Regions from separate parts of the Sphingobium sp. LMC3-1-1.1 genome, predicted to be linked through region 3. Evidence: riboswitches for the same ligand, from Rfam matches in the RefSeq annotation. Region 3 holds a riboswitch; each other region holds the start of a gene.

Region 1 (5,404 bases), on a different contig from region 3:
TGATATAGACCCAACTGTCATTCATGTCGGCGAAGCGGATGCGCAACACCGGCAATTCCACGCTTCCCTTGGCTTCATACCAATAGGCATCGGACTTGGTGAGCCAGTCGGCCGCTTCCATCCGAGCGTCGGGAACCAGCCGATGGGCGGTGCGGATCAGGCGGCGTGGCTCGAGCTTCACCGGCTTCAAGCTCCGCGCATCGAGGATCGCATCCTGTCCACTCGGTCGGGAGAAGATCAGCAAAGGCGTGCTGTCGGTCCATATCAGCCGCATCTGACGCGCGCCCGCAGCCTCTGGTGTGCTGCCGACATGCTGCCAGTCCAGCGCAGGGGGCATCCCTGCTCCGGCATAAGCGGCACGAGCCGCATCGCTCAGACCTTTGCTGGCGAACCAGCGGTTGGGATCGACGGAGAGCCAGCCGCTGACGATCCATGCGACCAACAGGGTGCCGCCGAGCAACCCCGCGACATGATGCCACCGCTGCCAGCCGCGATAGGGCGAAATCCGCCCGCCCTTGTAGCGGCGGCGCAGCCGCATACGCAGCACCCCGATCCACATGCCGCTGACCGCCCCTATGATACTTGCCCCGGAGGTCCAGAGGATCACCTGCCGCCAGAGCGGCTGGTCCTGACGCAGCGCAGTCGGATAAATCCAATGAGGAACCGATCCGAGCCAGTTCCAGAACCGCTCTGTGCGGTTCGTGTCCAGCACCACAGTTCCGGTGGTCGATGCGACGTAGAGGACCAACCCATCCGGCCGGTCGAGCGTGACCTTCCATAATGGCCGATAGCGGTTAAACCCGCTGCCAACCGTCCATTGATCCCGCTCGATCAGATCCACGGCGGAGGCAGGCGCTTTGCCGAACGCGGCAGCGATGCCGCCAGCCTGGCGAGCCGTGACAGGAGCGACGGCGCGCCCGCTCATTGCCGCCGCCGCCCCGTCGTGCAGCCAGACGGGACCGTCCAACCCTTGTTGCAACACGGCGTCGGCCTGAACACTCCCATGGACCTGCTTCCAGTCGATGGGTGCCAATCCCGCCAGCCGCTCCTGCTGGGTCAGCGACGGGAAAGGCACATACATCATGACGATGCCCGACAGGAACCACATCGCCAGCAACAGGCATGTCACTATGCCCAGCCAGCGATGGGTCAGATACAGCCATCGCTTGCCGCGATGACGCCACCGGGCGCGTGCGTCAGAAATGAGCCGTCACCGAAATGTCGATGGAACGGGGGCGGCCCAATATCCACTGCTCGTCATTATAGGTGGTGGTCGCATAATCCTTGTCAAAGAGATTATAGACCCGCAGGTTCGCCGCGAGATTGGGGGTGAACGCATAGGTCAACCCCGCATCCACCACGGCATAGCCCGGCACCCGGTGGCTGTTGGCGTTGTCCGAGAAGCTCCGGCCGACATAGCGCAAACTGGCATTGGCCCGCAGCGCGTCAATGGGCGCCCAATAGACGGACAGGTTCGCCGCTACTTCAGGCACATTGGGTGGCGTGTTGCCGGTATAGCTGGTGCCGCCGCTGATGAAGTCATCGAAATTAGCGTCCAGCACTGTGCCATTCGCGTCGATGCCGAAGCGGTCGGTCAGTTGCAGCGTCACCGAAGCCTCCACACCCTTGGCGGACCGCTGGCCGATCTGTTCTATGGGACTAGTCGGCGTCTGTTGCGCTACCAGCTTCTTCTTGACGATACGATAGGCCGCCAGAGTGGCGCTGCCCTTGCCATCGAGGAACATGGCCTTGATGCCGCCCTCGACCTGATCGCCGGTCGCGTTGGTGAAGGCGAACTGGGTCGCATTGGTGGTGAAGGTGGTCAGCGTGCCGAGCGGATCGACGCCGGTCGAATATTGCCCATAGAGCGAGATGTTGGAGGTCGGCCTATAGACGCTGCCGATCCGCCAAGTGGTGTTGCGGAATTTCCGATTGGTCGCGCCATTGGGAAAGGCATTGACCTCGCTGGTGCTGCCGTCCGGGTTATTGACGATGTTCCAGCGTTGCACCTTGTCACGCTCGTGCCGGATGCCTGCGACCACCGAAAGCTGATCGGTCAGCGCCAGGCGGTCTTCGGCAAAGACGCTATATTCGTTGGTCCGCGTGCGATAGCGGGGCGCGATGCCCTGCGTGTCGTAGAACAGGCCCGGATCGAAGTCGAAGGGATCGACAGCATCCTCCTGTGGGTCCGATCCGAAATCATTGGAATAAGTGAGCTTGATGAGATTGGCGTCGAAGCCGACGACCAGATCGTTTTTCAGGCCCGCAATCGGCTTGCTGATGCGGATGGTTGCCTGATCGCCATATTGGGTCTGGTCATGGAAGATGCCCAGATTGTCCATTCGGTTGATCAGGCCGGCGTCGTCATTGTAGAAATAGCTCTCCAGATTTTTGAACAGACGCTTGCTGGTAAGGCGATAGGCGGCGTTGGAGAGGGTGATGCCTTCGGCCACCGTCCAGTCGGCGGTCAGCGTGGTCCGATTGTCGCGATAGTGCAGGCTGGCGTCCGCGACATTATAGTTGCGCCGCTGGTTGCCCTTCACCAACGCCCCGTCGATCAGTGGCGTGCCGAAATATTCCATCGGCCGCTGATTGCCATAGTCGTTGCGCAGGGTGAGCGTGAAGCTGTCGCTTGGCCGGAAGCGCAGCGCACCCGAGAGCGCGAGGCTCTTGGAATGGCCACGGTCGACATACCCGTCCGACGCCCGGTAGCTGGCGTCGATCCGGTAGGAGAGCATCTCGCCCAGCGGTCCACCGACACCTGCCGCCGCGCGCCAGCTATCCTGCGAGCCATATCCTGCTTCCGCGTCAAATTCGGTGCGTTCGGCATTGGGGGATCTGGTGATGATGTTCACCGCGCCGCCCAGCGCGCCCTGTCCGTAGAGCACGGAGGCGGGGCCGTTCAGCAATTCGATCCGCTCGACATTCCACGGGTCGGTGGGGAAGGTGATCGTGCCCGCAACCGGGAACAGCCGGACGCCATCAACCAGTTGCAGCACCGAACCCTGACCGGAAAAGCCGCGCAGCGACAGGGCCGTGCCGCCATTGCCCGGATTGGCGGAGGTGGTGACACCCGGTGCACGGGTTACGGCCGACATTATGTCCAGATCGCCGCGAGCGCGGATCGCGTCGCCATCAATCTGCGCGACGCTGGCTGGCGTTTCGAGCGCGGTCAGCCCCAGGCGCGATCCGGTTTCCGTCTCTTGGAGCAATGCTCCCGGCCGAACGCCCGACACGATGATTTCGGCTGAGCCATCCGCGGCGGTTTCCGCGCCGGCCTGCTGCGTCGTGGTGGCGGCCAGCCCGGTGGCCAGCCAAAATCCTACATTTTTCCATTCCATTGCATGTCTTCCCGGCGTCACGCGACATTCGGGTGGAGACGTGCCGCCAGCGACGGTCGGCGCACGTCAGCAGCCGGACGCCATAGAGCGACCGCCACGCGAACCGATGCGGCCTCCACCGCCCGTTCGTCGCTCAAACGGAAAGATACCGTGCCTTGGCCATCCCCTGGACCGGGCAAGAGCGACCAGACGCTGGCAGGTCTCCTGGCTCGCGGGTCATAGCTTGATGCACGGCCTTCCCAGACCTCGCAGGATTTAGCGTCCGGTCCAGTGGCTGCCTCCTCACACTGGAGGAAGCGATATGCATCGCGCTCGCCGCTTACAGTTGCAGGGACAGCCCCGGATTTGGATAGCCGGAGCCATCCTCACCGCGTTCCCTTTTAAGCCTCTTTCGAGGCACCGGCGCGATCATGCCTGGGACGACGAAGCCGTCGTCCCAGGCAGAGGTGCGTTAGCGGGAGGGTCAATGCTCCGCAAGAGCCTAATCTCACGCCGCCGCGAGACCGAGCCAAGGCGAGATGGCCGATATCCGCATGAGAACCAGGCGCTTAACCAGCGACAACAGGACACGGGATATCGCGAGCATGGGCCAGAACCCGGCTGAGTCCGTCGTACAGCCGGATGCCATGGTTGCTGATCCTGATTTTCGCCGTGCCGGGCTGCTAGCCGTCAATCAAGATTGCGGCGCTATCGCGACTGCCGAATGGTCAGACTCGGCATCAACCGAAATTCCGGCTTCCTTGCGCTCGGAATAGCGATCCACAAGTTGCGCCGCATGCGGTCGCATAAGTACCGTAAAGCGGACCAATTCCTCCATCACATCGACGATGCGCTCGTAGTAGCTCGACGCCCGCATCCGGCCGTCTTGGTCGAACTCCTTGTAAGCCATCGCCACCGACGACTGGTTGGGGATCGTGAACATCCGCATCCAGCGACCCAGCAGGCGCAGCGTGTTGACGGCATTGAACGACTGGGAGCCGCCGGACACCTGCATGACTGCAAGCGTCCGCCCTTGCGTCGGCCGCATCCCGCGAATCTGGAGCGGCAGGTGGTCGATCTGCGTCTTCATGATGCCGCTGATCTGGCCGTGCCGCTCCGGGCTGCACCAGACCATGCCTTCCGACCACAGCGCATGCTCGCGCAATTCATGCACCGCAGGGTGATCGTCTTCCGCCACCTGATCTGGCAGCGGCAGGTCGCTGGGATCGAAGATCCGCGTCTCAGCACCGAAATATTGCAGCAGGCGGGCGGCCTCTTCCACGGCGAGGCGAGAGAAGGAGCGCTCTCGCAGCGAGCCGTAGAGCAGTAGAAAGCGCGGAGGCGGTTGGTCCGGGCCGAGGCCAGCGGCGGGACGAGCCAGCGCAAAGGCCTTGTCCAAGGCAGGCAGATGATCGGGGGCGGTGAGTTCACGCAATCTCATGCGGCAATGGCTTTCTCATACCAGGGACGGGTTCGCTTTACCAAGGCGACGATCGACAGCATCACCGGCACTTCGACTAGCACGCCTACGACCGTTGCCAGCGCGGCGCCGGAGGTGAGCCCAAAGAGGCTGATGGCGGCGGCCACAGCCAGTTCGAAGAAGTTGGAGGCGCCGATCAGCGCCGAAGGGCCGGCGACGCACCACGCCACGCCGAAACGGCGGCTGAGCCAGTAGGCGATGCCGGCGTTGAGATAGACCTGAAACAGGATCGGCACGGCAATCAGCGCGATCACCAGCGGTTGCCGGATGATCTGCTCACCCTGGAAGCCGAACAGCAGCACCAGCGTCAGCAGCAGGCTGGCAAGGCTGATCGGGCTGATGGCGGACAGGAAATGCTGAAGTCCCTTCTCGCCGCCGCGAAGAAGCGCTCGGCGGAGCAGTTGGGAGATGATAACCGGGACGACGATGTAGAGCCCCACCGACAGCGCCAGTGTGTTCCACGGCACGGTGATTGATGCCACTCCCAACAGCAGGCCGACGAGCGGTGCGAAGGCAAAGATCATGATCAAGTCGTTCAGTGCCACCTGGCTCAATGTGTAGTTCGGCTCACCGTCGACAAGGTTCGACCAGACGAAGACCATTG
Region 2 (5,404 bases), on a different contig from region 3:
GATCCTGGCGCAGATCCGGCAAGTGGCGGCCGCGGTCGGCCATCCCGAACGGGGCGAGGCGATGATCGCCCGCATGGACCGGGATCTTGCCGCCCTGCCCCATCCGAAGCATCGCGGCGTCGCCGCCTATTATCAGCGGCGCGGCTATATGACCGGCACCGGCACGCTGGTCGACGACCTGATGCGGCGCGTGGGCCTGGTCAACCTGGCGGCCAGGCTGGGCAAGCCGGCACTGTCGCAGCTTTCGCTGGAGGAGATGATCGCCGCCCGCCCGGACTGGCTGATCGTCGAGGCGGGGAGCGAGAAGGTGGTCGATCAGGGGACGGAGATGCTGCACCATCCGATATTGCGCGCCATTCCGCGCATCCGCGTGCCGCAGGCGTGGACGGTGTGCGGCGGCCCCGCCTATGTCGACGCCGCAAGGAGCATCACGGCGCAGCTTGACGGCGCGGCGCAGATCAACGCCGCGCCACGCCCATAAGCCGTCAGAAGCGCACACGCACGCCGCCGAAGGCCGATCGCCCATAGGTGCCATAGCCATAGACCGTGGCGTATTTCGCATCGGTGACATTGTCGATGCGGCCATAGATTTCCAGCTTCTCCATGATCGGGAAAGACGCCCGGATGTTCGCTATCGCATAGCCGTCCAGCCGTACCAGATTGGTCGCGTCGTTGAAGCTGTCGCCCACCATCGTCACGGTGGCGCCGGTCGACAGGCCGAAGGGCCAGACATAATCCGCCGAAACGCTGACCGCGTCGGGGGCGCGGCGGGGCAGCCGGGCGCCGCTACTGCGGTCGCGCGCATCGACATGGCTGTAGGCGGCCGTGACGGTCAGCGCATCGACCGGCCTCAGCGTCAGCATCGCCTCCACCCCCTTGGCGCGGGTGCGGTCGAGATTATTATACCCGCCATAGAGGCCGATCGAATAATCATAGTTGATCTGGTTTCTGGTATCGCGGCGGAACGCCGTGACGGAGAGGATCGCCCGGTCGCCGTCGAGCCTCTGGTCAAAACCGATATCGTAGCTTTTCGACCGCTCGGGACGCAGGCCGGCATTGCCGACATCGGCGCCGTAAAGCTGGTAGAGCGACGGCGCCTTGAACCCCTCGCCATAGCTCATGCGGATATTGGTCGCGCCGGCATTGGGCGTGTAATTGGCGTTGGCGCCGAAGGTCGTCGCGCCGCCGAACTGGCTGTGATCGTCATGCCGCACGCCGCCGGTCAGCGACAGGCCGGCAAGGGGCTTGACGACGGCCAGCGCATAGACGCTGTCGATATCGGCCTTGTGGCGTTCGGTGGAACCGAAGCCGGAAAAGTCATAGTCGGGCCGCTCATGTTCATAGCCGAAGACCAGCTTCGCCTGATCCACCGGCTGGTAGATCCCTTCATATTCGAAGCGCAAATTGGTGCCGGAATAGGCATAAGGCCCGAAAGCAGACGTATAGTCGCGGTCGATGCGGAACCAGGTGACGGCCGCCCGATTGGTGAGCCTGCCGTCGAACAGCGCGAGGTTGAGGCCCGCATAGCCGACATATTGATCCGATTTCGAGGAGTCCGTGGTGCTGTCCACCACGCCATTGTCGGTATCCAGGTCGGCATGGATATAATAGCCGCGCAGGTCGAGGTTGAGGGTATCGGTGAAGGACAGCTTCAGCCTGGCATTGGCGGCGATATTCTCATAGCCGTCCCTTTCGGTGCCGCTGGCGGCGGAGGAAATGCCGTCGGTGTTGAAATAGGCGATGCCGACGCCGCCCGACGCGATGCCGCTGCCGCCCGAAACGTCCGCCTTCGCGTTCAGCGTATTGCTGTAGCCGTAATCGACGGAGGCATTGCCGGCAAAGCCGGTGCCGGGCGTTCCGGTCATGACGTTGACCACGCCGCCGATCGCCTGGCTGCCGTAGACGATCGAGTTGGAGCCGCGCAAAATCTCGATCCGCTGGATATTGCCGGTCAGCAGATTGCCGAAATCGTACATGTCGCCGATGCCGCTGGGGTCGTTGACCTTGACCCCGTCGATCAGCACCAGCGTCTGCGTCGTTTCCGCGCCGCGCAGCGAAACCCCGGTCACGCCGCCCAGGCTGCCGCTGCGGTTGAAGCGCACGCCCGGCGTGGTGGCCAGCAGGTCGACCACGCTGACGCTCTGGCGGGTGCGGATGGTGTCGGCGTCGATCACGGTGACGGCCTGGCCGACCTCGTCGCGCGGCTGTTCGATGCCCAGCGCGGTGACGATGATCTCATCCTCCGCCAGCGCAGGTGCGGCCGCGAGCAAGGCGGCGATGGAAACGGAAATCCTCAACATGTCTGTCTTCCCCCTGAGCGCGATGCAACATGGCTCAGGGCGTCCGCTCATGCGGCCGGACAGGGGAAAATGGCTGGCGCCCGCGCCCTCCCCCACACCGATGCGGCCCCGCGCCGCTTCGTCGCTCAGACGGAGAACACCGTGCCGTGGCCATACCCTGGACCAAGGCAAGAGCGACCATGCGCCGGCAGGTCTCCTGGCTCGCGGGTCAATGCGGCGATGCACGCCTTCCCGGACTTGCGTCCAGTGGCCGGCCCTGGGGGCCGAAGTGCATCGCGCTCACCGCTTACAGTTGCAGGGACAGCCGCGGATTGGGACGGCTTCCCGTCCGCACCGCATTCCCGTTTTCAGCCCTTCCGGGCACCGGCGCGATCTTCCTTGCGCGCAGGGGCTTTGCCCTGCCCGCGCCGGGCGCCATAAGGGAAAGCGGCGGCCATGCCAAGGGGCAGCCGCAGAAGGAGATTGCATGTCGTTCGCCATCAACGCCGCCGATGTCGAGGATGCGGCGCGGGTCATCGCCCCCGCCGCCATCCGCACCCCCCTGCTGGAAAATGCGGCGCTCAACGCCCGCTGCGGCCGGCGGGTGCTGGTGAAGTTCGAGGGCGCGCAGCACAGCGGATCGTTCAAGTTCCGCGGTGCCTACAACCGGCTGGCCCGGCTGGACGCCGGGGAGCGAAAGGCAGGCGTCGTCGCCTGGTCATCGGGCAATCACGCGCAGGGCGTCGCCTTTGCGGCGCGCTTGCTGGGGATCGCGGCGACGATCGTGATGCCGGCCGACGCGCCCGCGATCAAGACGGCGAACACGCGGGCGCTGGGCGCCGAAGTCGTTGCCTATGACCGCTTCACCGATAACCGGGAGGAGATCGCCACGCGGCTGGCGACCGAGAGGGGCGCGGTGCTGGTGCCGTCCTTCGACGATCCCTTCATCATGGCGGGCCAGGGCACGATCGGGCTGGAGATCATGGAGCAGGCCGCCGAAGCAGGCGCGAAGATCGGCCAGATCCTGGTCAATTGCGGCGGCGGCGGCATGGTGTCGGGGATCGCGACGGCGGTGAAGGCGCGCATGCCCGAGGTCAATATCCATGCGGTGGAACCGGAAGCGTTCGACGATACGGCGCGGTCCCTGGCCAGCGGCAAGCGGGAAAGCGTGTCGCCCGATGCGCGGTCGATCTGCGACGCACTGCTGTCTCCCACGCCGGGAGCGCTGACCTTTCCCATCAACCAGGCGCTGTTGTCCGGGGGCCTGGCGGTGAGCGACGATCAGGTGCGCGACGCGATGCGCTTTGCCTTTTCCGTGCTCAAGCTGGTGGTCGAGCCGGGCGGAGCCGCATCGCTGGCGGCCATGCTGGCCGGGATTGCTCCGCCTGCCGATGGGGCCGGCGTCGTGGTGCTTTCAGGCAGCAATGTCGATCCCGACAGCTATGCCCGGATCATAGGCGGCGGCGCATGATGCGGCTGATGGGGGCAGTGCTGGCTGGCGGGCGGTCCAGCCGGTTCGGCAGCGACAAGGCGCAGGCGATGCTGGAGGGGCGCACCCTGCTGGACCATGCGGTGGAGGCGCTGGGCCGCCATGTCGAAACCGTCGTGGTCTGCGGCCGGCAGGTGGAGGGCATGATCGGGCTGGCGGATCGGCCCGCCGCGGACATGGGGCCGTTGGGCGGCCTCAACGCGGCGCTGCATCATGCCCTGGCGCAGGGTTATGACGCCGTGCTGACGACCGGGTGCGACGTGCCCGCCTATCCGGACGGCCTGGCGCAGGCCCTGATCGGCCCTGAACCCGCCATCCTCAAGGGGCAGCAACTGGCCGGATTCTGGCCCGCTTCGCTGGCGGGCGAACTGGATGCCCATCTGGCGGAGGACAATAACAGATCGATCCGGGGCTGGCTGGAGCGGGTCGGCGCCCGGATCGTCGACCGGCCCGAATTCGTGCTGCCCAACATCAACCGGCCGGAGGATCTGCAGGCCCTCGCAAAGGACAGTCGATGAATGGAGTGCTTCCGCGAACGCACTTGAACGAGGCAAGCCGCGAGAGCGCCCCGTACCGACTTTGAACGGGCCTCCCGCCTTCGCGGGAGCATGCTGCGCTGTCGTTAATTGGTCAGGGCTACAGCCGCCATGGTCTCCACCGGCGCATGCGTCCCGGCCACCGCCTCCCCGATCAGCAGAAGCGTCGGGTCTTCGTCGCTGATCGTCCGCACCAGGAAGGCCAGAGCCGACAGCTTGCCCCGGATCAGCCGTTCGGTCGGCAGGGAGACATTGACCGCCACCATCACCGGCGTTTCGGGATCGCGCCCGGCGGCGATCAGGCAATGGCTGATCTCGCCCGCCGCGGCCCTGCCCATATAGATGCCGATCGTGCCGCCCGGACGGGCCAGCGCTTCCCAGTCCAGCTTCAGCGGTTCGCCCGCCTTCAGATGCGCTGTGACCAGCGTCAGCCCCCGCGCCACGCCGCGCAGGGTGAGCGAGGCATGGCCGCTCGCCGCCGCAGCGCTGGCCGTGGTGATGCCGGGGCAGATGCGCACGGAAACGCCCGCCTCCGCCAGATGCGCCATCTCTTCCGCCGATCGGCCAAAGACCGAGGGGTCGCCGCCCTTCAGGCGCACGACGCGCCTGCCCGTCCTGGCGGCCGCGAGCAGCAGGTCGTTGATGCTGTCCTGCGCCTTGGAATGGCGGCCCGAACGCTTGCCGACGCTGACCCGCTCCACCCCCGGGGGAATGAGGTCGATCACGCCCGGCCCGACCAGCGCGTCGTAGAAGACGACCTCTGCCGCGGCGATCAGCCTTTCCCCCTTGCGCGTGAGCAGGTCCGGATCACCCGGCCCCGCGCCGACCAGCCATACCTGTCCGGGCGCGATCAGGTCCTGGGGCAGTTCATTCGGCTGCATGAAGCGTCTCCTGCATGCTTTGGGCAAGGATATTGGCGAGCGCGGGGCGGCATGACCCGCAATTGGTGCCCGCGCCCAGCGCCTTGCCGATGGCGGGCACATCGACCAGTTGCTGTTCACGGATCGCGGTGACGATCTGGTTGAGGCCGATGTCGAAGCAGACGCAGATGGTCACCCCCTTGTCCGGCTGGCTGCCGGGTCCGCGCGCCGCAAGGACGG
Region 3 (5,404 bases):
TCGCCGCCGCGCGTCCGGGCCGTCACCGGAACAACCTCCCCAGCGAAGGCGCCGCTGGCGATCGCGGCGTTGGCGCGAGCGAGGCTCTCAACCGCATAGGCGTCCATTTCCGCGCGCGTGAACTGATAGTCGCGGGCCGTATCCTCGGCAAAGGCGCCCATGGGCTTGCCGCGGTCATAGGCGTCCTCCAGCCCGTCCATCATCATCGTGTCGATGATCCGGTCATGGCCGATGCGCGCGCCGGAACGATGCTTGGGCAGGGCATAGGGGGCATTGGTCATGCTCTCCATGCCGCCCGCAATGACGATGTCCACGGTTCCCGCGCTCAGCGCTTCGGCGGCCATGATCGCCGCCTGCATGCCGGAACCGCACATCTTGTTGACGGTGGTCGCTTCGACGGACTGTGGAAGACCTGCGCCGAGCGCCGCCTGTCTGGCGGGCGCCTGCCCAAGCGCGGCGGGCAGGACGCAGCCCATATAGATGCGGTCAATGGCTTCCGGCGCGGCACCCGAACGCTCGACCGCCGCCTTTACCGCCACGGCGCCCAGTTCCGGCGCGGAAACGCCCGAAAGTGCGCCCTGAAAGCCACCCATCGGGGTCCGGGCATAGCCGGCGATGATGATATCCTTGCTCATTGCTCTTTCCTCAAGCGGTTCGGGAGCGGACCCTGCGCCATATCATGGCACGAATCGCAACAAGGGTTTCCGCCCACATCGCTTGTCTCTTCCCCTATCGCGACCATGCGCGCAACGTTGGGGGTCACTAAAGGCGGCGATGCGGAGGAGCCCTTCAGCCGTCACGCTTGGGGACTGCCGACCCCCGGCGATTGGGCATGGTGACGGAACCGCTTTCCGGATCGTCCGCCTTCTTCTCGCGCCGACCCATGCGCTTTTCGATCAGGAGGAGCAGGGACAGCAGGACCAGCGCGATCAGCGATCCTGCAAGCACGAGTACATATTGGCCGGCCCCTGCCGTGATTCCGACGGCTGCCGCCATCCACAGGCTGGCGGCCGTGGTCATGTTGCGCACATCGCCGCCGCGCACGAAGATGAGGCCGCCCGCAATGAAGCCGATTGCCTGGGCAAGACCCTGAACGACGCGGATCGGATCGCTGTCCTGATGGGCTTCCGCCAGTTCCAGTGCTGACAAAGTCAGCATCGCCGAACTCAGCGACACCAGTCCATGGGTACGCAGGCCCGCATCATGGCCGTGACGTTCCCGCTCAAATCCCAGCGCAAGGCCCAGCAGGGTTGCGAGCAAAAGGCGGACGAGCGTGGTACCGAAATCATTGGCCAGCATGGCCATAATACACGCGAAAGAGACTCGCCGTTCCATCCACGGCGACGAATTCGACAGGCCGCGTTCGCTATGGGATGTTAACGATCGTCGCTGTCGGAAGAAACATGTGCAATCAGGCCGTTGACCCGCATTTCATTTTCAGCCGTGCATGCGAACAACTGACAGAACCAATCCATCCATCGCGTCAGAATCGCCATGGTTCCTCTCCCTCTTTGCGTCCGATGATAGCAGTTCGGGCGAGTGAAGAGAAGTGTAACCATCGCAAATCGAGCGCAGGTGCGGACGTGTTAACTCTGTCCTTTTACGACCTTGCGATCGGGCGAATGCAGTCTTATCAGCGCCAGTGCGACAGGTTCCCCGTGAGGGGATGAAAAGGGAAGTCGGGTGGAACGCCCGCGCTGCCCCTGCAACTGTAAGCGGCGAGCGATCCAGCCATCGCGCCATTGGAACCAGAGGTTTCGAGAAGGCGGCCGGAAAGCGTCGACCCGCGAGCCAGGAGACCTGCCTGACGCGGTCGTTCTTCGGCCGGACAGGGTGTGCCGGACGAACGGGGATATCCTCGCCGAGCGACAGTCATCGCCTTGCCGGCGCGGCCGCGCAGGGGAGTTCTATCGCCTGCCCGATGCCGGCCAGTCCTCTCCCGCGCGGTTCCCGACAGGGCATATGCCGTCGGGGCTGGAGGATATGATATGACTTTTTCGCGGGGCCATCGCTGATGTTGCGGCCTGTGGAGCCTGGGGCTTCGGTGGTCGTTTGTTCGACCTGTCGCCTTTCGGCGGAACAACGGGAGGATGGAGCGGGGCGGCGGGGCGGCGCCCTGCTGGTGCAGGCGATGCAGAAGATACGCGACGGCGATCCCGCCTATGCGGGCATTGCCGTGCAGGACATGCCCTGCCTCTTCGCCTGCCAGCGCCACTGCACGGTGCATGTGCGCGGGACCGGCAAGGTCGGCTATGTGCTGGGCGATTTCGCCCCGGATGAGGACGCCGCGCGCGCGATCCTCGATTATGCCGTGCGCCATGCCGAAAGCGAAGAGGGCGTGGTGCGCTATGCCGACTGGCCGCAGGGCGTGAAGGGGCATTTCATCGTCCGGACGCCGCCCGAAGGCTTTGTCTGCTCATGATCCGGTTCAGCGACAGCACGGCCTTTGCCGCGGCGCTGAAGGATTTGCCGGCTCCGGAAGCAGAGTTCATCGATGCCGCAGCGGCGCGGCAGGCCATATTGACGAAGCCCGCCGGTTCCCTGGGGCGACTGGAGGAAATCGCCCTGTTCATGGCGGGCTGGCAGGGCCGGGAGCGGCCTGTGGCGGAGCGCCTCCGCGCCGCGATCTTCGCGGGCAATCATGGCGTGGCCGCGCGGGGGGTCAGCGCCTATCCCGCCGAGGTGACGGCGCAAATGGTGGCGAATTTCCATCATGGCGGAGCAGCGATCAATGCGCTGGCCCAGGCCTGCGGCGCGGAACTGACCGTGGTCGCGATCGAGTTGGACAGGCCGACAGGCGACATCTGTGTCGAGGCCGCCATGAGCGAGGCCGACTGCCTGGCCGCGATCAATGCGGGGGCGGCGGTGGTGGAAGCGGGGCTGGACCTGCTGCTGCTGGGCGAAATGGGCATTGCCAACAGCACGCCGGCCGCGGCGCTCTGCGCCCAGGCATTCGGCGGTCCGGCGGAGCATTGGATCGGGCGCGGCACGGGCGTGGACGGCGAGGGATTGATACGCAAGGCCGGTGCGGTGGAACGGGCACTCGCCGTGCATGGGGGGCAGTGCATCAATGCGTTCGAAACCCTGCGGCGATTGGGCGGGCGAGAGATCGCGGCGCTGGCCGGAGCGGTGTTGGCGGCGCGGATGCGGCGCGTTCCCGTGATGCTGGACGGGTTTATCTGTTGCGCGGCCGTCGCGCCGCTAGTGAGGGACAATCCGGCGATCACCGACCACTGCCTGGCGGCCCATCTGTCGGCGGAGGCGGGGCATCAGCGACTGCTGGCTGCGCTGGCCTTGGAACCTTTGCTGCGGCTCGACATGCGGCTGGGCGAGGGAAGCGGTGCGGCGGTAGCGGCGCAGATCGTCCGCTCCGCCCTTGCCGCGCATCAGGACATGGCGAGCTTTGCCGAAGCCGCGGTGGCCAGCGCCCTGTGAGCGCCTTTTCCCTCCATCTGATGCGGCATGGCGCGCCGCAGCTTGCCGGGCGTCTGCTCGGTCATCTGGACGCACCGCCGGAAACGGAGGGCATCGCCCTCTGCGTCGAGCGGGCGCGGGGGCTGGATTTCGCCCGACTGGTGACATCGGACCTCGCCAGAGCGCGAGTGCCGGGCGCCGTCATCGCGGCGGAGCGCGGAATCGAACACCGGGTGGATGCGCGCTGGCGGGAGTTGAATTTCGGGGATTGGGAGGGGACAGACCCGACGAGCCTTCCGGCGGACGACCTGGCGCGCTTTTGGGATGATCCGGATCGCTTCCCGCCGCCGGGTGGGGAAAGCTGGACTGGCCTCTGCACCCGGATCGGCGAGGCGCTGAGCGCATCTGGGGAGCCGGCGCTGGTGGTTTGCCATGCCGGGGCGATGCGGGCGGCGTTGGCCGTGCTGTGCGGCTTTGACGTGAGGCAGGGATGGGCGGTGGATCTGCCCTATGGCGCGATTTTGAGCCTGCGGGTTTGGCCGGAGAGCCGGTCGGCACAGATTATGGGCCTGATCACATGAAGCGGCTGGTCCTGGCCATGCAATTAATGACGCGCCTGCCATTGCCCGCCCTGAATGTGGATGAGCGGGACTTCGCGGCCGCGATCCGCTGGTTACCCGCAACCGGCATCGCGGTGGGCCTGATCGTGGCGGGCGGCGCCGGGCTGGGGATGCGGATCGATCCATGGGTGGGCGCTCTTTCCGGACTGGTGGCATGGGTCGCGGTGACCGGCGCGCTACATCTCGACGGACTGGGCGATATAGCAGATGCGGCAGGGGCAGCGCATGGCGACCGAACGCGCCTGTCCGCCGTGCTGGCCGATCCGCATATCGGCAGCTTCGGCGCGGTCGCCATCGGTCTGCAACTGCTGGTCAAGCTGGTGCTGTTGCGATCGTGGTTGGAGAGCTTTCCACTTTGGATGCTCGCTGTCGTGGCGATGGTGGCGCGTATCGGACCGCTATTCTGGACGCGCTGGTTGCCGCCGCTTCACGAAGGGCTGGCGAGCCGCTTTCGCGCAGGCTGGCGGCCGGAACCATGTGTCCTCTGGTCGATGCTGGCGCTGGTGGCGTGTCTTCGGGAACCCGCCCTTTTGGCGGCGATCCCATTGATTCCGCTCTGGGGACTATGGTTGCGGTCCCGGATCGGCGGCATTTCAGGTGACGGGCATGGCGCGGGCATCGAATTACTGGAAAGCGCGCTGTTGCTGGCGATGGTGTCGGCGCGATGAGCGCCTTCACATCCCACGGCGGCCGCCTGGCCGACGCGCGCGCCCTTTATGGCGGCGATGACTGGATCGACCTTTCAACCGGGATCAGCCCGTTCACATGGCCGGGGGGCGATCATCTGGCCGTCGACTGGCGGCATTTGCCCGATCCGCATGATCTGGCGGCGATGGAGGCAATGGCGGCGGCCTGCTTCGGGGTTCATCCCGACAATCTTTGCACCCTGCCGGGCAGCGAGGCGGGATTGCGGCTGGTCGGACGGATGCTGGACATGCCCGGCCGCTGGCTGGTGCCCAGCTATCGCACCCATGGGGAGATTTTCACCCAGGGCGCCCCCATGCGCGCAGGGGAGGAGCCGCCCCGCGAAGCGATGGCGCTGCTGCTGGCCAATCCCAACAACCCCGATGGCCGCATCCTGCCGCCAGCCCGCCTGCTGCAATGGCTTGATCGGCTGGAAGATGCCGGCGGATGGCTGATCGTTGACGAGGCCTATGCGGACGCCGTGCCGGCATGCAGCCTGGCGGGCATGGTGGGGGACGAACGGCGGCTGATCCTGTTGCGGTCCTTCGGCAAGTTCTTCGGGCTGGCCGGGGTGAGGCTGGGCTTTCTGCTCGGACCGCGGGCGGTTGTCGCGCAGGTGCGCCGGATGATGGGAGAATGGCCCGTTTCCGCGGCGGCGATCGCCTTTGGCACCGCGGCCTATCGGG

What was found. Region 3 has a riboswitch for cobalamin ahead of MRBLMC3_RS10585 (DUF1636 domain-containing protein). Riboswitches for the same ligand answer to the same signal wherever they lie in the genome.
Region 1: linked by a shared signal. The riboswitch ahead of MRBLMC3_RS10255 (TonB-dependent receptor) and the one ahead of MRBLMC3_RS10585 (DUF1636 domain-containing protein) in region 3 are both predicted to bind cobalamin.
Region 2: linked by a shared signal. The riboswitch ahead of MRBLMC3_RS21590 (TonB-dependent receptor plug domain-containing protein) and the one ahead of MRBLMC3_RS10585 (DUF1636 domain-containing protein) in region 3 are both predicted to bind cobalamin.

What each region holds. Positions count from the first base shown of each region.
Region 1 covers NZ_JBEGHQ010000010.1:11,275-16,678, reverse strand. The annotation lists gene MRBLMC3_RS10260 (hypothetical protein) at 1-1,129, opposite strand, end outside; gene MRBLMC3_RS10255 (TonB-dependent receptor) at 1,197-3,341, opposite strand; cobalamin riboswitch at 3,519-3,760, opposite strand; gene arsH (arsenical resistance protein ArsH) at 4,015-4,761, opposite strand; gene arsB (ACR3 family arsenite efflux transporter) at 4,758-5,404, opposite strand, start outside.
Region 2 covers NZ_JBEGHQ010000078.1:82,498-87,901, reverse strand. The annotation lists gene MRBLMC3_RS21595 (ABC transporter substrate-binding protein) at 1-481, shown strand, start outside; gene MRBLMC3_RS21590 (TonB-dependent receptor plug domain-containing protein) at 486-2,300, opposite strand; cobalamin riboswitch at 2,470-2,683, opposite strand; gene MRBLMC3_RS21585 (threonine ammonia-lyase) at 2,767-3,750, shown strand; gene mobA (molybdenum cofactor guanylyltransferase) at 3,750-4,286, shown strand; gene cobA (uroporphyrinogen-III C-methyltransferase) at 4,391-5,185, opposite strand; gene MRBLMC3_RS21570 (molybdopterin-dependent oxidoreductase) at 5,172-5,404, opposite strand, start outside.
Region 3 covers NZ_JBEGHQ010000012.1:40,225-45,628, forward strand. The annotation lists gene MRBLMC3_RS10575 (acetyl-CoA C-acyltransferase) at 1-635, opposite strand, end outside; gene MRBLMC3_RS10580 (MgtC/SapB family protein) at 790-1,305, opposite strand; cobalamin riboswitch at 1,633-1,822, shown strand; gene MRBLMC3_RS10585 (DUF1636 domain-containing protein) at 2,015-2,422, shown strand; gene cobT (nicotinate-nucleotide--dimethylbenzimidazole phosphoribosyltransferase) at 2,419-3,435, shown strand; gene MRBLMC3_RS10595 (histidine phosphatase family protein) at 3,432-3,995, shown strand; gene MRBLMC3_RS10600 (adenosylcobinamide-GDP ribazoletransferase) at 3,992-4,702, shown strand; gene MRBLMC3_RS10605 (threonine-phosphate decarboxylase) at 4,699-5,404, shown strand, end outside.